Regions from separate parts of the Shinella sedimenti genome, predicted to be linked through region 1. Evidence: riboswitches for the same ligand, from Rfam matches in the RefSeq annotation. Region 1 holds a riboswitch; each other region holds the start of a gene.
The links. Region 1 has a riboswitch for thiamine pyrophosphate ahead of thiB (thiamine ABC transporter substrate binding subunit). Riboswitches for the same ligand answer to the same signal wherever they lie in the genome.
Positions count from the first base shown of each region.

Region 2: another riboswitch for thiamine pyrophosphate. It lies ahead of thiD (bifunctional hydroxymethylpyrimidine kinase/phosphomethylpyrimidine kinase); the one in region 1 lies ahead of thiB (thiamine ABC transporter substrate binding subunit).
Region 3: another riboswitch for thiamine pyrophosphate. It lies ahead of thiC (phosphomethylpyrimidine synthase ThiC); the one in region 1 lies ahead of thiB (thiamine ABC transporter substrate binding subunit).

Region 1 is NZ_JAKVIN010000004.1:236,318-243,652, forward strand. Features, by position in the region: gene MKI86_RS11285 (helicase-related protein) at 1-497, shown strand, start outside; gene MKI86_RS11290 (RNA-binding S4 domain-containing protein) at 501-920, shown strand; gene fdxA (ferredoxin FdxA) at 1,139-1,477, shown strand; gene MKI86_RS11300 (CarD family transcriptional regulator) at 1,847-2,416, shown strand; gene MKI86_RS11305 (RNA polymerase factor sigma-32) at 2,648-3,508, shown strand; gene MKI86_RS11310 (hypothetical protein) at 3,632-3,811, opposite strand; TPP riboswitch at 4,003-4,115, shown strand; gene thiB (thiamine ABC transporter substrate binding subunit) at 4,154-5,161, shown strand; gene thiP (thiamine/thiamine pyrophosphate ABC transporter permease) at 5,178-6,812, shown strand; gene thiQ (thiamine ABC transporter ATP-binding protein) at 6,805-7,335, shown strand, end outside.
Region 2 is NZ_JAKVIN010000003.1:159,064-166,398, reverse strand. Features, by position in the region: gene MKI86_RS08185 (pirin family protein) at 1-475, shown strand, start outside; gene MKI86_RS08180 (GFA family protein) at 531-935, shown strand; gene MKI86_RS08175 (AraC family transcriptional regulator) at 939-1,739, shown strand; gene MKI86_RS08170 (LysE family translocator) at 1,814-2,425, shown strand; gene thiD (bifunctional hydroxymethylpyrimidine kinase/phosphomethylpyrimidine kinase) at 2,429-3,238, opposite strand; TPP riboswitch at 3,280-3,374, opposite strand; gene MKI86_RS08160 (peptide chain release factor 3) at 3,426-5,006, opposite strand; gene dut (dUTP diphosphatase) at 5,102-5,575, shown strand; gene MKI86_RS08150 (GNAT family N-acetyltransferase) at 5,572-6,465, shown strand; gene MKI86_RS08145 (LysE family translocator) at 6,466-7,098, opposite strand.
Region 3 is NZ_JAKVIN010000006.1:53,026-60,360, reverse strand. Features, by position in the region: gene MKI86_RS14625 (YqaA family protein) at 1-303, shown strand, start outside; gene MKI86_RS14620 (sigma-70 family RNA polymerase sigma factor) at 358-903, shown strand; gene MKI86_RS14615 (anti-sigma factor family protein) at 890-1,663, shown strand; gene MKI86_RS14610 (Bax inhibitor-1/YccA family protein) at 1,691-2,407, shown strand; TPP riboswitch at 2,542-2,658, shown strand; gene thiC (phosphomethylpyrimidine synthase ThiC) at 2,749-4,572, shown strand; gene thiO (glycine oxidase ThiO) at 4,575-5,555, shown strand; gene thiS (sulfur carrier protein ThiS) at 5,552-5,749, shown strand; gene MKI86_RS14590 (thiazole synthase) at 5,751-6,524, shown strand; gene MKI86_RS14585 (thiamine phosphate synthase) at 6,521-7,126, shown strand; gene MKI86_RS14580 (fumarylacetoacetate hydrolase family protein) at 7,235-7,335, shown strand, end outside.

The DNA.
Region 1 (7,335 bases):
AAGCACCTGCGTCCGAAACACCTGTTGAAGAGGCGCCGGCCGCCGAGACGGCGGAAGCCCCGGCCGCATCGGAAGCCGCAGCCCCCGAGGCTGCCGGCGAAGGCACCGAGCCGGTCGAGGTCAAGCCCGTGCTGCTCTGGCGTCCCGGCTCGCGTCACGACAACCAGCGCCAGGGCGGCCACCGCCATGGCGGCGAGCGTCCCGAACGCGGCGAGCGCCGTGGCGGCGACCGCAATCGCGGCCAGCAGGCCGGTGAGCGCGGCGAGCGTCGCGAAGGCGGCCGCGGCCGTCCCGACCAGAATCGCGGCAACCGCGACGGAAAGCCGCAGGGCGGCAACCGTCCCGATCGCAACGAGCAGCGCGGCGAGCGCAACGATCGCGGCGGAAAGCCGCAGCAGGCGAAGTTCGAGGCCCGTCCGCCCCGCAAGGAGAAGCCGATCGATCCGGATTCGCCCTTCGCAAAGCTCGCAGCGCTCAAGGAGCAGCTGAAGAAGTAAGCCATGGCGCGCGACGAGGAACAGCCGGCAGGTCAGGCGCGACAGCGCATCGACAAATGGCTGTTCTTCGCGCGCCTGCGCAAGTCGCGCTCGCTGGCGGCGAAGTCCGTCGAGTCGGGCGATGTGCGCGTCAACGACCTCGCCATCCGCCAGCCCTCCTATGCCGTGCGTCCCGGCGATGTCATCGTGCTTTCGCTCGAGCGCCACGACATGGTGGTGAAGGTGCTCCAGACCGGCGAGCGCCGCGGCCCCTATGAGGAGGCCCGCCTTCTCTACAGCGACATGACGCCGCCCCCGCCGCCGCGCGAGGAGCGCAATCTCTTCGCGCAGGCCACGCGCGAGCGCGGCGCGGGCCGCCCCACCAAGCGAGAGCGCCGCGAGATCGACCGCCTGCACGATTATCCGGGCGAGGGCGACGACTGAACACATTCAGGCCTGAGGCCGCGCTTTAGAATTCTATACCTCGCAAGACGCCAATCGCGCATGTATTACGCTTGCAAAGCGCCCGTAAAGCCTTTACCTCAGCCACCGGACAGCCTGCTTCTCGCATCTTCTGCTGTCTGCCAGCCGATTGCGTGACAGGCTTTGCGGCGATGGACGGTTCCGCCGTTCGCCTGCTAGTGATTTTTCTGGAGTTCATCATGACGTATGTCGTGACCGACAACTGCATCCGCTGCAAATATACGGACTGTGTCGAAGTCTGCCCTGTCGACTGCTTCTACGAAGGCGAGAATTTCCTGGTCATCCACCCGGACGAGTGCATCGATTGCGGCGTCTGCGAGCCGGAATGTCCCGCCGAGGCGATCAAGCCCGATACGGAGCCGGGCCTCGACAAGTGGTTGAAGATCAACACGGAATTCGCGTCGATCTGGCCCAACATCACCGTCAAGCGCGATGCGATGCCCGAGGCCAAGGAAATGGACGGCGTGGAAGGCAAGTACGAGCAGTACTTCTCGCCGAATCCGGGCCAGGGCGACTGACCGGTCGCACCGCGGCCGCCGAAGCTGGGGAAAAAAGCTTGTCCTCGCCAAAAGGCGATAGGGCAGGCTTGATGACCCATGCGAAGCAAATTATTGATTTCGGCACTTTTTTGTGGTAGGGTCCTGATACTGATCCACATCGCGGCATTTTGCGTGCCCGAACACCACCACGAAAGCAAACGATCCCTCACCGTCGCTCACCTCCCATAGGCAACCTCGGTTGCTCGCATGTGATCGCGTTGCAGTGGACCTCTTTGCGCATGGCGGACGGACCAGAGTGGTGACACCGCAGGGTGCCCCCCGTCTTTCCCGGGTCCCCGGACCCACCCCGGCCTCATCGGGGAGTGTAACAGGGAGTATTTGAACAGAATGACGACCCAGCAGAAGAAATCTTCCACGCGCCAGGGCTTCAAGACCGGCGAGTCGATCGTCTATCCCGCCCACGGTGTCGGCCAGATCGTGGCCATCGAGGAGCAGGAAGTCGCCGGCATGAAGCTCGAGCTTTTTGTCATCGATTTCGAAAAGGACAAGATGCGTCTCAAGGTGCCGGTTGCCAAGGCCGTATCCATCGGCATGCGCAAACTGTCGGAGACCGATTTCGTCGAACGCGCGCTGAAGGTTGTCCAGGGCAAGGCCCGCGTGAAGCGCACCATGTGGTCGCGCCGCGCGCAGGAATACGATGCCAAGATCAATTCCGGCGACCTGATCTCCATTGCCGAAGTGGTCCGTGACCTCTATCGCGCCGAGAACCAGCCGGAGCAGTCCTATTCCGAGCGCCAGCTTTACGAAGCCGCTCTCGACCGCATGGCCCGCGAAATCGCCGCCGTCAACAAGATGTCGGAAACCGAAGCCGTTCGCCTCGTGGAGACGAACCTCGCCAAGGGTCCGAAGCGCGGCAAGGCCATCGAGGAAGATGACAGCCAGGACGAGGCCGCCTGATCTAGGGCGCTCCCTCACGATTTAAAGCCCGGCTGGTGACAGCCGGGTTTTTTTATGGAACTTTTTTGCAGCATGCCCGTTTGACTGGCCGAGGATGACCGAAGGGCGTTGTGCCGCGGCATTGTCCCGGCCATGCCGGGCAATCCATTGGCCTCTCCGGAATGTCTTCTCTATGGGCGAACGGGCGGCGCGTGCCTCCCCGGAGCCGTTTCGGTTCACGTGGAGAGACTGATGGCTACGACGACTGCAGAGCGCCGCATGATCAAGATTGCCATGTCCGCGCCCTACCTTGAGAGGGACGAGGAACAGGCTCTTGCCCAGGCCTGGAAGAACAATCAAGATCAGGAAGCCCGTAACCGCATCGCCATGGCCCATATGCGCCTTGTCGTTTCGATGGCGGGCAAGTTCCGCAATTTCGGCCTTCCGCTCAGCGATCTCGTGCAGGAAGGCTATATCGGTCTCCTGGAGGCCGCCGCCCGCTTCGAGCCGGAACGGCAGGTTCGCTTCTCCACCTATGCCAGCTGGTGGATCCGCGCCTCGGTTCAGGATTACGTGCTTCGCAACTGGTCCATCGTGCGTGGCGGCACCAGCTCGGCGCAGAAGGCGCTGTTCTTCAACCTGCGCCGCCTGCGCGCCCGGCTCGCCCGCGGCGATACCCGCCTGACCGCCGAGGCTATGCATCAGGAAATCGCCGCCGCCATCGGTGTCAGCACCGCCGACGTGCGCACCATGGATGCGCGCCTGTCCTCGTCGGACATTTCCCTTCAGGCGCCGATCTCGCCCAATGAGGGCGAGGGCGCCAGCCGCATCGATCTCCTCGCCAGCGAGGCCCCCCTGCCGGATGAGCAGGCCGAAGGCTCCATCGATGGCGAACGCCGTCACCACTGGCTCCATTCTGCGCTTGGCGAACTCAACGAACGTGAGATGAAGATCATCCGCGCCCGCCGCCTCGCCGAAAATGGCGCGACGCTTGAGGAACTCGGCGTCCTGCTCGGCATCTCGAAGGAACGCGTCCGCCAGATCGAGAACCGGGCGCTGGAAAAGCTGAAAGCCGTGCTGGTCAGCAAGACCACGGATTTCGCTTACGCCTGAGCGGCGGACGCTGCGGGTCTTTCTCGGCCCTCGAGCTCGACCCAAAGGCCCACACGCCCCCCAATGCAAAGGACCCGAATGCAGGGACATCCGGGTCTTTCGGGAGGTCGCAGGCGATATGGTTCAGTTGCAGACCTTGATCTTCCGGATCACGACATCCCCGTAATAGTCGTACGACTTCACCTTCTTGATGAAGCATTGCGGTTGCTCATAGCCGTAGCTGTCGTAGCAGGCATACGAGGGCGCTGCGACGGAAACGGCGGCGACGAGGGCAATAGTGGCGGAAACGATGGTCTTGCGCATGGGTCTCTCCTGATCTCTGGCCTGATCTCGATTGCGACGAGCTGTTCTCGTCCGGTGATGAGAAGATCGCACCGTGCGGCATTGTCCGCTGTTTCCTACGGAACAGGCCGATTTTCCGCCCATTCCTGCCCATCAGGGCCTGCTGCCCCATCGGCCTCTTGCGCGCCGTCGCAGGCCGGATTATGCCTTGTTCTGCTCTAACGGGGTGCCCGCAGGTTTCGGTCTGCTGGCTGAGAGGCGGTACCGCCAACCCGAAGAACCTGATCCGGCTCGTACCGGCGGAGGGATTAGACGGCTCAATCCAGCGCCCTATTCCCGTTTGTGACAAACAAGGAGGCGCGGATGCGCACGCTATTTTCCACTCTGGCTGCGGCGCTTGCCGTGTGCATTGCCGCTCCTGCCATCGCGCAGGAAAAGACGCTCACCGTCTACACCTATGAGAGCTTCATCGCCGAATGGGGCCCGGGCCCCAAGGTCAAGGAAGAGTTCGAGAAGACCTGCGGCTGCAAGGTCGAATGGGTCGGCGTTGCAGACGGTGTGGAACTCCTGACCCGCCTCAAGCTGGAGGGCGAGGGCACCAAGGCCGACATCGTGCTCGGTCTCGACACCAATCTCATCGCCGAGGCGAAGGCCACGGGCCTGTTCGAGGCGCACGGCCTCTCGCCCAAGGACCTGACGGTGCCCGGCGGCTTCTCCGACGATACGTTCCTGCCCTATGACTACGGCCATTTCGCCGTCGTCTATGACAGCGAGACCCTGAAGAACCCGCCGACCAGCCTCAAGGAACTGGTCGAGGGCGATCCCGCGGAGAAGATCGTCATCGAGGATCCGCGCACCTCCACGCCGGGCCTCGGCCTGCTGCTCTGGGTGAAGTCGGTCTATGGCGACAAGGCGCCCGAGGCCTGGGAAAAGCTCAAGCGCCGTGTGCTCACGGTCACGCCCGGCTGGTCGGAAGCCTATGGCCTGTTCACCAAGGGCGAGGCGCCGATGGTGCTGTCCTACACGACCTCGCCCGCCTATCACGTCATCGCGGAGAAGAGCGAGCGCTACAAGGCGGCCGCCTTCTCTGAGGGCCATTACATCCAGATCGAGGTTGCCGGTCTCACCCGCACCGCTGGCGACAAGGATCTCGCCCGCCAGTTCCTCACCTACATGACCGGCCCGGATTTCCAGTCGATCATTCCCGAAACCAACTGGATGATGCCGGCCGCCAAAACCCGCGATCCGCTGCCCGCCGCCTTCGATGCGCTGGTCAAGCCGGAAAAGACCTTCCTGATGTCGCCGGAAGAAGTTGCGGCCAACCGCAAGGCCTGGATCGACGAGTGGCTCGCCGTGATGAGCGCCAAGTAGCCGGATAAGCATCGTGATCTTCGCCCGCGCCGAAAGACGCACGCTCGATATCGCCGGCGCGCTCGCGCTTGGCGGCGTGCTGGCGTTCGTCGGCGCGGCGACCGCCGTGCTGCTCGCCCATGCTGGTCCAGGGGCCGGGTCCGGCGCGGACGCGCCGCTGTTCGATGCCTATATCCTGCGGGTGGCGCGCTTCACCTTTCTTCAGGCCACGCTTTCCACGCTCCTGTCGGTGGCGCTGGCCATTCCCGTTGCGCGTGCCCTGGCGCGCCAGCGCGCCTTTTTCGGCCGTGTCTGGATCCTGCGGCTGTCGGCCGTGCCGCTCGGCCTGCCAGCGCTGGTTGCGGCCCTCGGGGTTATCGAGATCTGGGGGCGGCAGGGCGTCGTCAACGATCTCCTGCGGCTTGCCGGCCTGCAGAACCCGGTCAGCGTCTACGGACTGACGGGCATCCTCATTGCCCATGTGTTCTTCAACCTGCCGCTTGCCGTGCGTTTCCTCGTTGCCGCGCTCGACCGCATCCCGCCGGAATACTGGCTGAGTTCGGCCAATCTCGGCATGGGCGGCGGGGCGGTGTTCCGGCTCATCGAATGGCCGGTCATCCGGCGCGTGCTGCCGGGCATTGCCGGCCTCGTCTTCATGCTGTGCGCCACGAGCTTCACGCTTGTTCTCACGCTCGGCGGCGGGCCGGCGGCCACCACCATCGAGGTGGCGATCTACCAGGCGCTGCGTTTCGATTTCGATCCCGCCCGCGCCGTCCTGCTCGCCTTCCTGCAGATCGCGGTCACGGCGCTGCTGCTCTTTGTCCTCTCGCTGTTCGGCCGGCCGCAGGATGAGGGCGTCACGGCGGGCCGTGCCATCCGCCGCTTCGATGGCCACCGCCGTCGCCTCACGGACGGGTTCGTCATCTTCGCCTTCACCCTCTTCACCGCCGCCCCGCTGCTGGCGACGCTCGTCTCGGGCCTCGCCGCCGATTTCGGCCGGCTGGCGCTCGATCCGATGCTGCACCGGGCACTCTTCACCAGCCTCGCCATCTCGCTTGCTTCCGCCAGCCTCAGCCTCGCCATCGCGTTGCCTGTCGTGCTGGTGCCGCAACTTGCCGAAAGCGGCGCGTCGGGGCCGGCGCGGCTGATAATGGCGGTCGGGCTGCCGGCAGTCGGCTCGCTCATCCTGCTCGTGCCGCCGGTCGTCGTGGCGACGGGCTGGTTCCTGATGCTGCGGCTCTTCGGCGAAACCGGCCGCTTCGCCCCGGCCATCGTCACCGTCATCAATGCGCTGATGGCGCTGCCCTTCGTGGTGCGCGTGCTGGAGCCTGCCTACCGCACGCATCTTGCGCGCACCGCACGCCTGGCGCTCAGCCTCGGCATCACCGGTCGCCGCCGCCTCATGACGATCGACTGGCCGGCGCTGAAGAAACCGTTCCTCACCGCCTTCGCCTTTGCCATGGCGCTGTCGCTCGGCGATCTCGGCGCCGTCGCCATCTTCGGCGCCGAGGGTTTCGTCACGCTGCCCTGGCTGCTCTACTCACGCATGGCAAGTTACCGCACGGCCGATGCGGCCGGCATCGCGCTCATCCTCGGCGTGCTTTGCCTGCTCCTGACGCTGCCCTCGACCGCCCCCGAGCGCGTCCCCGAAAGGCCCGGCTCCGATGCCTGATACCGCCATCGTCCTTTCCCATGTCACCGTGCGCTTTGCCGAAAAGACGCTCGCCTTCGACTGCGCCATAAAAGCCGGTTCCGCCATCGCCGTGGTCGGCCCGTCGGGGGCGGGCAAGTCGACCCTGTTTAACGTCATTGCCGGTTTCCAGACGCCTGCGAGCGGTACGGTACGCTTGCTTGGCGAGGACATGGCGGGCCGCGATCCCGCCGAGCGGCCGGTTTCCATCGTCTTCCAGGACAACAACCTGTTTTCCCACCTCACCATCGCCGACAATGTCGGCCTCGGTATTGATCCGGGGCTGCGTCTGGATGCGGCTGCGCGGCGCACCGTATCCGAGGCGCTTGCCCGCGTCGGCCTCGGCGGTTACGAGAAGCGCCTGCCCGGCTCGCTGTCGGGCGGCGAGCGGCAGCGTGTTGCGCTTGCCCGCGCGCTGGTGCGCCGCCGGCCGATCCTGCTGCTCGATGAACCCTTCGCCGCGCTCGATCCAGCCATGCGCGCGGATATGGCGGCGCTGCTTGCC
Region 2 (7,335 bases), on a different contig from region 1:
CATCGACGACGACGGCACGGTGGCGCGCGTCATCGCCGGCAGCTTCTGGGGCAAGACCGGCCCGGTCGACGGCATCGCCGCCGAGCCCGTCTATCTCGACATCTCGGTGCCGCCGGGCAAGACGAAGCGCCTGCCGGTCGATACCTACCGCTCTGCCTTCGCCTATATCTTCGCCGGCTCCGGCACGTTCCGCGACGCCTCCAAGCCCTTCGGCGTGAAGGTGGAGAAGGAGTTCCAGGGCGAGGAGCTGAACATCCGCGACCTCTCCGGCAACCGCACGCTCGTCGTGTTCGACACAGGCGACGAGGTCACGGTGCAGGCCGGCGAGCAGGGCATCCGCTTCCTGCTGGTCTCGGGCAAGCCGATCGAGGAGCCCGTTGCCTGGCACGGTCCGATCGTGATGAACACGCAGGCCGAGCTGCAGCAGGCCATGCGCGAGTTGCGCAACGGCACCTTCATCAAGCCGGCGCATTGACGGCAAGCGACAGGCCCCTATCCTTCCGTCTTGACGTGAGGCGGAAGGACGAGAGATGCGGATCGACGGACAATGCCATTGCGGCTTCGTGACCTACGAGGCTGACATCGATCCCGATGCGCTGCTCATCTGTCACTGCACGGACTGCCAACGGCTGACCGGCTCGCCCTACCGCGTCACCGTGCGCGTGCCGCGAGCGGATCTCACCCTCACCGGCGAGACGCCGAAGGTCTATACCAAGATCGCCGAAAGCGGCCGTGAGCGATTTCTGCATTTCTGCCCGGAATGCGGAACGCCGCTGTTTTCCTCCGGCGCGGGCGCGGCGGCCGCCTTTTGGGGTATCCGTTGGGGCAGCATCAACCAGCGTGCCACCCTCAAACCGAAGCGCCAGATCTGGTGTTCTTCGGCCATGGACTGGTTCGGCGAGACCGGCGCCCTGCCCGGCGCGTCGCAGGAGTAGAGCGTGGCAAACGGACGTTTCCAGGTTCTGCGCACGGCCATCGGCGGTGTCGAAGCCGTCATCGCCGACAGCAGCCATGCCTTTGCGCGCCACAGCCACGACACCTACGGCATCGGTCTTGTCGAACGCGGCGCCCAGACGTCGGCGAGCGGGCGGGGCCGAGTGGAGGCGCAGGCCGGCAACACGATCACCGTCAATCCCGGCGAGGTGCATGACGGCGCGCCGCTCGGCGGCGCATCCCGCGCCTGGCGAATGGTCTACATTCAGCCCGACATCGTCGCGGCCGCCGCACAGGACATTTTCGAAGGACGCGCCCGCGAGGAGTTTCATGCGCCCGTGCTGGACGACAGCCGCGTCGGCCGGCTTGTCGCAGCCGCGCTCGTAGCGCTGGTCGACACACAGGCTGCCGCAATCTGCCGCGATGAGCGCCTTCTCCTGCTGCTGGCGGCCGTGTTGCGCGAACAGGCGCCCCGCCGCGAGGGCATCGCGGCTGCCGGCATCGCCCGCGCACGCGAGCGGATCGATGCCGACCCGGTCTCGCCCGTCACGCTCGATGCGCTGGCCGCCGATTGCGGCCTTGGCCGTTTCCGGCTGGTGCGGGATTTCGCTCGCGCCACGGGGCTGACACCCCACGCCTATCTCATCCAGCGCCGGACGGATCTCGCCCGCCGCCTCATCGCCGCCGGCAATCCGCTCGCGGACGCCGCGGCCGGCGCGGGCTTTGCCGACCAGAGCCACATGACGCGCAACTTCACGCGGCGTTACGGCTACACGCCGGGCGCCTATCTTGCCGCCCTCGCCTGACCTGCAATTTCGTTCAAGACCGAAAGGGCCACCCCGTGTTTCCTGCCGCCTCTTCAAGTACATGGAAACCCGAAATGACCACGGAATTCCTCGTCACCTCGCTCATCGTCATCCTGCTTCCGGGCACCGGCGTCATCTACACCGTGGCACGCGGGGTCAGCGGCGGCTTTCACGCCGGCCTGCTTGCGGCCCTCGGCTGCACGCTGGGCATCATCCCGCATATGCTGGCCAGCATCGCCGGGCTCGCCGCCATCCTGCATGCCAGCGCGCTTGCCTTCGAAGTCCTACGCATCGTCGGCGTCGCCTACCTGCTCTTCATCGCCTGGAGCATGATTCGGGACAGCGGCACGCTCGATATGGGACCGGAACAGCCGGTCGAGACGGCCGCGCGCATCGTACGCAAGGGCGCCTTCACCAATGTCTTCAACCCCAAGCTCTCGCTGTTCTTCCTCGCCTTCCTGCCGCAGTTCGTGCCCGATGGCGCGCCGCACCTGACGGCGCGGATGCTCTTGCTCGGCGGCGTGTTCATGCTGCTGACCTTCCTCGTCTTCGCCGCGTATGCGGCGCTTGCGGCAAGCCTGCGCCGACAGGTGCTGAGCCGGCCGGCGGTGATGACTTGGATGCAGCGCAGCTTCGCCGCGGCCCTGGGGCTCATGGGCCTGCGGCTGGCGCTTTCGGATCGCTGAGCGTCACGCCCAGAGCGCGTGGAAATGGTGCAGCGGGCCATGGCCCGTGCCGACGGTCAGCGCATCGGATCCGCGCACGGCACCGGCGACGAAGCTCTTGGCCGCCGCCACGGCATCGGGCAGCGAATGCCCCTTGCCCAGTTCCGCCGCCACCGCGCTCGACAGCGTGCAGCCGGTGCCGTGGGTGTTGCGCGTGAGCACGCGCACGCCCTCGAACCAGCGCAGCCCGCCCGGCATCGCCAGCACGTCGGGGCTCTCGTTGCCCGGCAGATGCCCGCCCTTCAGCAGAACCGCCTTCGGTCCGAGCGCCAGCAGGCGTTTCGCCTGGTTTTCCATGGCCGCACGGTCGGTCGCCTCGGCCTCGGCGAGCAGGGCGGCCGCCTCCGGCAGGTTCGGCGTGAGCAGGGTGGACAGCGGCAGCAGCCGGCGCGTCAGGGCCTCCACGGCTTCTCCGGCCAGAAGCGAGGCTCCACCCTTGGCGATCATGACGGGATCGAGCACGATGGGAACGGAGCGATGCGGCGACAGCGCATTCGCCACCGCCTCGGCGATCTCGCCCGAGGCGATCATCCCGATCTTGACGGCGCCCACCCGCACATCGGCGAAGACATCGGCGATCTGTGCCGCGACGAAGGCCGGCGGCACGAGATGCACGCCCGAAACGCCCTGCGTGTTCTGCGCCGTGAGCGCCGTCAACACCGCCATGCCATAGGTGCCGCGGGCGGCGAAGGTCTTGAGGTCAGCCTGGATGCCGGCGCCGCCCGAGGGGTCGGAGCCTGCGATCGAGAGAATGTTTGCGATTGTGTCTGCCATCTCGCCTCCTTGCGGACGGAGGCGGACGCGGGGCAACGGCAATTGCAGTGCCAGCGACTCCCTCCGCCGGCATGATCCGGTTCAGGTTCAAAGGGTGCTTCTCAGCCCGCCTGCGCGGACGCCCCTGTCTGGCAACGCTTTTCGCAAATGGAGAGGCGCCTGTCACCCTGAAAGTGACAGGCCGCCGTCACGCCTTGGTGACGTGGTACTCCTTGATAGCGACCATCTTGATATCGGGATAGCGCTCCGCCTCGTAGCGCAGCGAGAAACTGTCCTGCGCCAGGAACACCGGATCGCCATCGAGGTCGCGGGCAATGTCGCCGCGGCGCTGGGTGACGAACTTGTCGAGTTCGGCCGCGTTTTCGGAGGAAATCCAGCGGCAGACGGAGAAACGCGACATTTCGAAGGACACCGGCAGGCCGTATTCCTGTTGCAGGCGCTCCTTGAGAACGTCGAGTTGCAGCGCGCCGACGACACCGACGATGGCCGGCGTGCCGTCTTCCGGCGAGAAAAGTTGCACGACGCCCTCTTCGGCCATCTGCTGGAGCGCTTCCTTGAGCTTCTTGGCCTTCATCGCGTCTTCCAGCCGCACGCGGCGCAGGATTTCCGGCGCGAAGTTCGGCACGCCCTCGAACACCAGCGCCTCACCTTCCGTCAGCGTATCGCCGATGCGCAGCGTCCCGTGGTTGGGAATGCCCACCACGTCGCCGGCATAGGCCGTATCGGCGAGCTGGCGCTGCGAGGCGAAGAAGAACTGCGGCGCCGAAAGCCCGATCGTCTTTCCGGTGCGGGCGAGCCGCACCTTCATGCCGCGCTCCAGCATGCCGGAGCAGACGCGCGCGAAAGCAATGCGGTCGCGGTGGTTCGGGTCCATATTGGCCTGGATCTTGAAGACGAAGGCCGTCATCTTGTCTTCGGCGGCGTGGACCTTGCGCACATCCGCCACCTGGTCGCGCGGCGGCGGCGCGAAGGCGCCGAGCGCGTTGATAAGGTCGCGCACACCGAAATTCCGAAGCGCCGAGCCGAAGAAGACCGGCGTCAGATGCCCCTCGAGGAAGGCTTCGCGATCGAACGGGCGGCATGCCTCGCGAGCCAGTTCCATCTCGTCGATGAAGGTCTGGCGCTCGTTTTCCGGCAGGTGCTTGGCGACCTCGGCAGCATCGTCCATCTTCGTCGGCTGGACCTGCGTGTCCGAGCCGCGGAAAGTGCGGTCGGCCAGATGATAGGAGCCGCAGAAGGTCTTGGAGCGGCCGACCGGCCACGTCACCGGTGCCGTATCGAGCGCCAGCTTTTCTTCCACCTCGTCGAGGATTTCGAAGGGATCGCGGCTTTCGCGGTCCATCTTGTTGACGAAGGTGATGATCGGGATGTCGCGCAGGCGGCAGACCTCGAACAGCTTCAGCGTTCGGGGCTCGATACCCTTGGCGGCATCGATGACCATGACGGCCGCATCCACCGCCGTCAGCGTGCGGTAGGTGTCGTCGGCGAAGTCTTCGTGACCGGGCGTGTCGAGAATGTTGAAGACGTTGCCGTCATATTCGAAGGTCATGACCGAGGTCACGACCGAGATGCCGCGCTCACGCTCGATCTTCATCCAGTCGGACCGGGTCTGGATGCGGTCTTTCTTCGCCTTCACTTCACCCGCGAGCTGGATGGCGCCGCCGAACAGCAGCAGCTTTTCGGTGAGTGTGGTTTTACCGGCGTCCGGGTGCGCGATGATCGCGAAGGTGCGGCGGCGGGAGACCGCCTCGGCAAGGGTTTCGGCCATGTTCAAGCAATATCCTGTGAGTTGGCGCGGTCTTTACAGGCTCCGCCGCGAAGATGCAATTGACGGCCCGCGCCTGCGACCGGCTTATGGGTGCCATGAACGCGCACGCCCCCACGAAGCCCACGCTCTCTCTCGTCCGCCTGCCGAACGGCGCGAATATCGAGCTCCCCGCCTACGAAACGACGGGCGCCGCCGGCATGGACCTGCGCGCGGCCGTGGATGCCGATGCGCCGATCACGTTGGAGCCGGGAAAACGCGCGCTCGTGCCGACCGGCTTCGTCTTCGAAATCCCGCATGGCTACGAGGCGCAGATCCGGCCGCGTTCCGGGCTCGCCTTCAAGCATGGTGTTACCTGCCTCAACACGCCCGGCACTATCGACAGCGACTATCGCGGCGAGGTGAAGGTGCTGCTCGTCAATCTGGGCGAGGACGCCTTCACCATCGAACGCGGCATGCGGATCGCCCAGATGGTCATCGCGCCTGTGACGCAGGTCGCCGTGCGCGAAGCCGTAGAGGCAAGCGAAACCGCCCGTGGCGCGGGCGGCTTCGGCTCCACCGGCGTCCGGTGATCGCGGCCGACAAAGCGGGCCTCGTCTTCCGCGCGCATTACTTCGACGACCGCGCCGCCTGGCAGGGTCTATGCGACCTGCTCCAGGACATATTCGAGATCGACGTTTCGGGCATGGACCGGCTCGGCGGCCCGGACCCGACCAGCGCGCCCTTCGGCTTCTTCGACGCAGATGGCACCTGCATCGCCAACATCACCGCCTTCGCCATGCCGCTCGTGATCGACGGCGTGTTCGTACGGGCGGCCGGCCTGCAATCCGGTGCGGTCCGGCCGGGCCACCGCGGCCGCGGGCTTTACCGCGCCGTCATGGAAGCAGCGCTTAATCATTGCGATGCCGAGGGCTTCGAAGCCGTCTTGCTCCTGACCGACACGCCCGCGCTCTACGAGAAACACGGCTTCCGACCGCTTTCGCAGCATCGCTTTGCCGGCACACCTCCGGTGGGAGGGCAGGCATCCGCCGCCCGTCGGCTTCAGGTTGGCAACGAGGCGGACCTCACGCTGCTCAGCCGGCTGCTCGATGGCCGTGCACCGGTTTCCGACCGCTTCGCGCCGCTCCGGCAGAAAGAAATGTTCCTGTTCAACGCGTCTCTGATACCGGACCTCAAGCTTGACCTCCTGGAGGAAGCGGGCGCGGTCGTTGCGTGGCAGGCGGATGACGACGGCGATGTCGATATTCTTGATATCGTCGGCACACGCATGCCCGCCCTCGCGGACATTCTCGCCAGCCTCGCTGTCGCCGCGCAGCGCGTGACCGTGCATTTCGCGCCCGATCACCTGGCGTGGAATGGCGAGGCCCTTGCTGACGACGGCGAGATGGTTCTCATGCTGCGCGGCCCGGACGGTCTCAGGCCCGCCCTGCCGTTCGCGCTGCCGCCGATGGCCGAATTCTGATCAGCGGCGCGCTTCGGTCGCCATGCGCAGCGCCAGCGCGGCCAGCACCGTGCCCATCAGCCAGCGCTGCACGAGTACCCAGCGCGGGCGCGTTGCGAGAAGCGCCGCGACGGAGCCGGCCGACACGGCGATCAGCGCATTGACGCTGACGCTGATGACGACCTGCACGCCGCCAAGCACCAGCGATTGCCCGAGGACGTTTCCCTTCGCCGGATCGATGAACTGAGGCAGAAGCGAGAGATAGAGGACGGCGATCTTCGGGTTCAGCAGGTTCGTCAACAGCCCCATGAAGAAAAGCCTGCGGTTGCTGTCGCGCGGCAGCGCCTTCACTTCAAAGGGGGAGCGGCCGCCGGGTCGCAGCGCCTGCCAGGCAAGCCAGGCAAGATAGAGCGCACCGGCAAACCGCAGCGCATCATAGGCGAAGGGCACCGCCATCAGGAACGCGGTGATGCCGAGCACAGCCGACAGCACATAGAAGACGAAGCCAAGGGCGACGCCGCCAAGAGAGACGAGACCAGCCGCCGGACCCTGGCAGATCGAGCGGGAAACGAGATAGATCATGTTCGGCCCCGGCGTCAGAACCATGCCGAGGGCGATGAGGGCGAAGGCGGCAAGACTTGTCAGATCGGGCAACGAACATTTCTCCCTGATGCACACCGAAGGCGTATCCCTCGCTTCCCGCCGTCGCAAGGATGACACTTGTCTCGGTGACAAATGGGCCATCAGCCGCGTGGCATATGGTTTGCGAAAATGCAGGCTCCACGGCACTTTCCGCTCGGGCAAGCTGGCCGGAAGAACCGGGCTCTCCGGCTTACACGCTCGCCTTGTTGGCGCCGATTCAGATCGCGGATTCGCGAAATCGACCCATTG
Region 3 (7,335 bases), on a different contig from region 1:
GTCGCCGGAACGGGCAACGTGCTCGGCTCCGTCGTCAACTGGCTGCTTGGCCGGGGCATCGAGCGATACCGCCATGCGCGCTGGTTTCCGGTCAGCGCCGCAAGCCTCGAGCGTGCCGGCAACTGGTATCGCAAATACGGCTGGTGGAGCCTGCTTCTGAGCTGGGCACCGATGGTCGGCGATCCGCTGACGGTCGCAGCCGGCATCATGCGCGAGCCGTTTTTTCGTTTCGTGCTGGTCGTTTCCATCGCCAAGTTCGGCCGCTACCTCCTGCTCGCCGCAGTCGTTCTGCACTGGTTCTGAATTTTTTTCGGCAATCGATGGAATGGAAGCCGTTCAGCTCTCGTATATTGGGGCATGAACGCAAAGACACCCGGCTTCAACGTGATCGGACAGCTTGCGGCGCTCAGGCGCTACGCACTTTCGCTCGTCCGCAATCCGGATGACGCCGAGGATCTCGTGCACGATGCGCTGGTGAAAGCGTATGAACGGCAGGGCACGTTCCGCACCGGTGCGAATGTTCGCAACTGGTTGATGTCGATCCTGCACAATGCGCATGTGGACCGCTTGCGCCAGCGCCGTTCGATGCAGCGCCGCCACGATGGCGCGGCCGAAGTTGCCGAGACCGCGATACCGGCCAATCAGGATCATTCGGTGCGCCTCACGCAGCTGCGCAACGCCTTCTTCACGCTTCCCGAAGAGCAGCGCGCGGCCCTGCACCTCGTCGCGATCGAGGAGCTTTCCTACCAGGAAGCGGCGACCGCCCTCGGCATTCCCGTGGGAACGCTGATGTCACGCGTCGCCCGGGCGCGCGAGCGCTTGCGCACATTCGAACAAAGCGGCCCGTCCGCGACCGTCACGCATCTCAGGATTGTCGGAGGCACTGGCGATGACCAGCAATGACCCCATCCTCGAAGCCGATCTCAACGCCTATGTCGACGACCAGCTGGCCGTCGGGCGGCGCATCGAGGTGGAAGCCTACCTGTCCGAGCGCCCGGCCGTCGCCGCGCAGATCATGAAGGATTTGCGCGTGCGCGACGAGCTGCGCCTGGCGCTCGCCGACCACCGCACCGTGATCCGGCAGGAGACCCGCGAGGCCGCGCGTCAGCTGGAGCGCTCGCTGTCACGCCGCCGTATGCTTTCGGTGTTCCGCCGGGCCGCCGCGATTACACTCTTCGTGGCGGCCGGCTGGATCGCCCATGCCGTGTTCGGGCCCTTCGGCGCGACCGAGGTCATCGCCTCGGTGCAGCCGCCGGCCTTCGTGGAGGAGGCTGTGCGCGCCCACCGAACGACGCTGCTGCGCGACACGATGGCATCGCAGCCGGAGACGGAGACGTTCGACCGTGCGGAGATCCGCTCGGCCACCGCCATCGTCCTGCCGGACCTGCCGAAAGGCTGGACCGTCCTCGATACGCAGGTCTTCCCCTCGGCCTACGGTCCAAGCGTCGAACTGGTACTGCAACCGGAGGCAAACGAGCGCCTCTCGCTCTTCGCCGTACGCCCGGGTTCGTTTGCCGTGCAGCATGTCCTGCTGTTTCACGCCGACAATGCCCGCGCAGCCTACTGGCAGATCGGCGACGTCGCCTATGCACTGGTCTCCGAAAGCCGCAAGGCCGACGACCTGACACAAACCGCGCGCGACCTTTCGCGCACGCTCTACTGATCAACCGTTTCCATAAGGAGATATGAGATGGAACCCGTACAACAGCGATTTGGCTACGGCGCACAGGCGCAGTCCGCGGCCCTCTTCGACGAAGGCCTGCGCCAGCATATGCTGCGCGTCTACAACTACATGGGCGCCGGTCTGGTCATCACCGGCCTCGTCGCCTTCATCGTCGGCTCGACGCCGGCGCTCTACGTGCCGATCTTCTCGTCGCCGCTTAAGTGGGTGGTGATGCTGGCGCCGCTCGCCTTCGTCTTCTTCTTCTCGTTCAAGATCCAGACGATGTCGGCCAGCACGGCACAGATGACCTTCTGGGCGTTCTGCGCCGTCATGGGCCTCTCGCTCGCTTCGGTGTTCCTCGTCTTCACCGGCATGAGCATCGCCCGCACCTTCTTTATCGCCGCAACCATGTTCGGCGCGACGAGCCTTTACGGCTATGTGACGAAGCGTGACCTTTCGAAGTTCGGCTCGTTCCTGATCATGGGTCTGATCGGCGTCGTGATCGCGTCGATAGTCAACATCTTCCTGGGCTCCAGCGCACTGCAGTTCGCGATTTCGGTGATCGGTATCCTCGTCTTCGTCGGCCTGACGGCTTGGGATACGCAGAACATCAAGTCGCAATATGCCGAGAACATCGACCAGGAATCCCAGCAGAAGATGGCGGTATTCGGTGCGCTCTCGCTCTACCTGAACTTCGTCAACATCTTCCAGCTGCTGCTGAATTTCACCGGCGAACGCGAATAGTTTTCGCGAATGATTTCAAAGGGAAAGGCGGGGCTTTGCTCCGCCGTTTCTTTTTTGTGCGGCGCAAATCAGGTAAGTATAAACTTACCTAAATCACGCATGTTGACAAATCGCCCGGCAGCGGCTTTGCTTAAGGCATTCACCAGGGGGGTCCCGACAAGGGGCTGAGATACTGCTGGCTTTCGCAGCGCAGTGACCCGTTGAACCTGATCCAGTTCATACTGGCGTAGGGACGGTGCAAGCGCTGTGGCAGGACATCCGAGAACCCGGATTCCGTCTCTGCGTTCTTCCATCATTCCGGCTCTAGGACTGGGTCTCCAAACCGAACTTGGAGCCTCACGATGAATATTGCCGCCCAGAAGCTTACCCCGACCGTCACCACCGGCGCTCTGCCTGCCTCGCGCAAAATCCACATTGCCGGTGAACAGCATCCCGAGATCCGCGTGCCGATGCGCGAGATTTCGCTTCACCCGACCTCGGGCGAGCCACCCGTCATCGTCTACGACGCCTCGGGCGCCTATACCGATCCAAACCACATCGTCGCCATCGAAAGCGGCCTGCCGCGGCTGCGCGAAAGCTGGGTCATCGCGCGCGGCGATACCGAAGATTATGAAGGGCGCCACATCCGCCCGGAGGACAACGGCTTTGCAACCGGCGAGCGGCTGACGCCGGAATTCCCCATTCGCAACCGCCCGCGCAGGGCGAAGGACGGCAAGGCTGTGACCCAGCTCGCTTATGCCCGTGCCGGGATCATCACGCCTGAAATGGAATTCATCGCGATTCGCGAAAACCTCGGCCGCAAGGCCGCGAAGGACGCCCTCATCCGTGACGGCGAAAGCTTCGGCGCGCATGTTCCCGATTTCGTCACGCCGGAATTCGTCCGCCAGGAGGTCGCCAGCGGCCGGGCGATCATTCCCGCCAATATCAACCATCCCGAAGCCGAGCCGATGATCATCGGCCGCAATTTCCTGGTGAAGATCAACGCCAATATCGGTAATTCCGCCGTCACCTCCTCCATGGCTGAAGAGGTCGAAAAGATGGTCTGGGCGATCCGCTGGGGCGCCGATACCGTCATGGACCTGTCCACCGGTCGCAACATCCACAACATCCGCGAATGGATCGTTCGCAATTCGCCGGTTCCGATCGGCACTGTGCCGCTCTATCAGGCACTGGAGAAGGTCAACGGCATCGCCGAGGACCTGACCTGGGACGTGTTCCGCGACACGCTGATCGAGCAGGCCGAACAGGGCGTCGATTATTTCACCATCCACGCCGGCGTGCGGCTGCATTACATCCCGCTCACCGTCAATCGCGTCACCGGCATCGTTTCGCGCGGCGGCTCGATCATGGCCAAGTGGTGTCTCCATCACCATCGCGAGAGCTTCCTCTACGAGCATTTCGAGGAAATCTGCGACATCTGCCGCGCCTATGACGTCTCCTTCTCGCTGGGCGACGGCTTGCGACCCGGCTCGATTGCTGATGCCAACGATGCGGCGCAGTTCGCTGAACTCGAAACCCTCGGCGAACTCACGCAGATCGCCTGGGCCAAGGATTGCCAGGTCATGATCGAAGGCCCCGGCCATGTGCCGATGCACAAGATCAAGGAGAACATGGACAAGCAGCTGAAGACCTGCGGCGAGGCCCCGTTCTACACGCTCGGCCCGCTGACCACCGACATCGCGCCTGGCTACGACCACATCACGTCGGGTATTGGTGCGGCGATGATCGGCTGGTTCGGCACGGCCATGCTCTGCTATGTCACGCCGAAGGAGCATCTTGGCCTGCCCGACCGCAACGACGTGAAGGTGGGTGTCATCACCTACAAGATCGCTGCCCATGCCGCCGATCTCGCCAAGGGGCATCCTGCGGCAAAGATCCGCGACGACGCGCTGTCGCGCGCCCGCTTCGAGTTCCGCTGGGAGGACCAGTTCAACCTCTCGCTCGATCCGGAAACGGCCCGTTCGTTCCATGACGAGACGCTGCCCAAGGAAGCACACAAGGTGGCGCATTTCTGCTCCATGTGTGGCCCCAAATTCTGCTCCATGCGCATCTCGCACGACATCCGCGCCGAAGCCCAGAAGGAGGGGCTGGAGGCGATGGCCGCAAAGTTCCGCGAGGGTGGCGATCTCTACATGCCGCTTGGCACGACACCCGCAGGAGAATGACCATGCGCATCCTCGTCAAGGGGGCCGGCGTCGCCGGCCTCACCGTCGCCTGGCAACTCTACCGCCATGGCTTCGATGTAACCGTGCAGGAAAAGGCCGACGCCATCGGCACCGGCGCCTCCGGTTTTGCCGGCGGCATGCTGGCGCCGTGGTGCGAGCGCGAGAGCGCCGAGGAACCGGTCCTCTCGCTTGGGCGGACGGCCGCCGACTGGTGGGAGGCCGCCCTGCCCGGACAGGTCCAGCGTCGGGGCACGCTCGTCGTAGCCGGCGGGCGCGACACGGGCGAACTGGACCGCTTCGCCTCGCGCACCACCGGCTGGGAATGGCTGGACGAGACGGCAATCGGCGCGCTCGAACCGGATCTCGCCGGCCGGTTCCGCAAGGCGTTGTTCTTCCGCGAGGAGGCGCATCTCGATCCGCGTCGTGCACTTTCAGGCCTGACCGCCGCCCTTGAGGAGGCGCGCATGCGCTTCCTCTTCGGCGACAGCAAGGACAAGGGCGCTTTCGACCGTATCGTCGATTGCACCGGCGCAGGCCGTATCGGCCAGCTGCCGGACCTGCGCGGCGTGCGCGGTGAGATGCTTTATCTCGAGACCGAAGAGATAAACCTCTCCCGTCCCGTCCGTCTCCTCCATCCGCGCCACCCGATCTACATAGTGCCGCGCGAGAAAAACCGGTTCATGGTCGGCGCGACCATGATCGAGACGGATGATGCCGGCCCGGTGACGGCCCGCTCGATGATGGAACTGCTGAACGCCGCCTATGCGCTGCATCCCACATTCGGCGAGGCGCGCGTGGCGGAAACCGGCGCCGGTATCCGCCCCGCCTACCCTGACAACCTGCCGCGCGTCACGGCGTTCGGCGACACCATCCATGTCAACGGCTTCTATCGCCACGGCTTTCTGCTGGCGCCCGCCATGGCGGGCGAGGTGGCGCGGCGCCTGCTGGCGGAGGCCCCGCAACCGGAAAGGCTGGCATCATGACCGTCATCATCAACGGCGAGGAACAGGACGTATCGGCGACGACGCTCGCAGCGCTGCTCGATGTCCTCGAATACGAGGGAGAATGGCTTGCGACAGCGGTGAACGGAGAGCTTGTGCACCGCGAGGATCGTGCAGCTTTCACGCTCAGCGAGCGTGACCGGATCGAGATCCTCTCCCCCATGCAGGGAGGCTGACATGCTCACACTCTACGACGTCACCGTCCAGTCCCGTCTTCTGCTGGGCACGGCCCGCTACCCCTCGCCCGCTATTCTTGCCGAAGCCGTGCGGCGCTCGAAGACGGAGATCGTCACCGTATCGTTGCGCCGCGAGACGGCGGGAGGCAAGGCGGGAGGCGCGTTCTTCGAGATGATCCGCGCGCTTGGCGTTCGCGTTCTGCCCAATACGGCGGGATGCCACAGCGTGCGAGAAGCCGTGCTGACAGCGAAGATGGCGCGCGACGTGTTCCGCACCGACTGGATCAAGCTGGAGGTCATCGGCCATCACGACACGCTACAGCCGGATGTCTTCGGCCTCGTCGAGGCGGCACGCATCCTGACGGCGGAAGGGTTCCAGGTTTTTCCCTATACGACAGATGATCTCGTGGTTGCCGAAAAGCTGCTGGAAGCCGGCTGCCGCGTGCTGATGCCCTGGTGCGCGCCAATCGGCTCGGCAATGGGGCCCGTCAATCCGATGGCGCTGCGCAGCTTCCGGGCGCAATTCCCAGACGTGCCGTTGATCGTCGACGCCGGCATCGGTCGCCCATCACATGCGGCAGCGGTGATGGAACTCGGTTACGATGCCGTCCTACTCAACACCGCGGTTGCGAACGCCGGCGATCCGGCCGGCATGGCCGAGGCCTTCGCGCTTGCGCTCAATGCGGGCCGGCTCGCGTACGCAGCCGGCCCGCTCGAACCGCGCGATATGGCCGTTCCCTCCACCCCCGTTATCGGAAAGGCTGTCTTCGCATGAAACTCGATCCATTCTACTTGATCGTCGACAGCGCCGACTGGATCGAGCGCCTCGTTCCTATCGGCGTGAAGCTCGTGCAGTTGCGCATGAAAGATGTGGCTGAGGACGATCTGCGGCAACACATTCGCCGCGCCAAAGCCGTCTGCACCGAACACGGCTGCGTTCTGGTCATCAACGACTACTGGCAGATCGCCATCGAGGAAGGCTGCGGCTTCTTGCATCTCGGGCAGGAAGACCTGGCCGATGCCGATGTTGCAACGATCCGGTCCGCCGGCCTGAAACTTGGCCTGTCGAGCCATGACGAAGCGGAGCTGGAAACCGCACTCGCCGCAAAGCCGGATTACATCGCACTGGGCCCCGTCTGGCCGACGATCCTAAAGAAAATGAAATGGGCGCCACAGGGCGTGGAACGGCTGAAGACATGGAAGGCGCGCATCGGGGAAATGCCGCTCGTCGCTATCGGCGGACTGAACCCCGACCGGCTCGCGGCCGTCTTCGACAACGGCGCGGATATCGCGGCCGTCGTTACCGACATCACGCTGAACGCAGACCCCGAAGCACGCACACGCGAATGGATCGAACGCACGGCACGCCGGCGCTGATCGCCCTCTGAGTTAACTGGCGGGACAGCCGACCGGCATGCTAAAGCCATGACGGTTGCGGCACTGGCCCGCACGTTACGATCCAGGGGAATGCAGGAGACCACGATCATGCAGGACAGCGCAGACCAGCCGACCTATGCGTTCACCCCGGCGACGGTGCCCAGCCTGCCGATAAAGGGGAGCACCACGCGCTTTCCCGTGCACCGAAT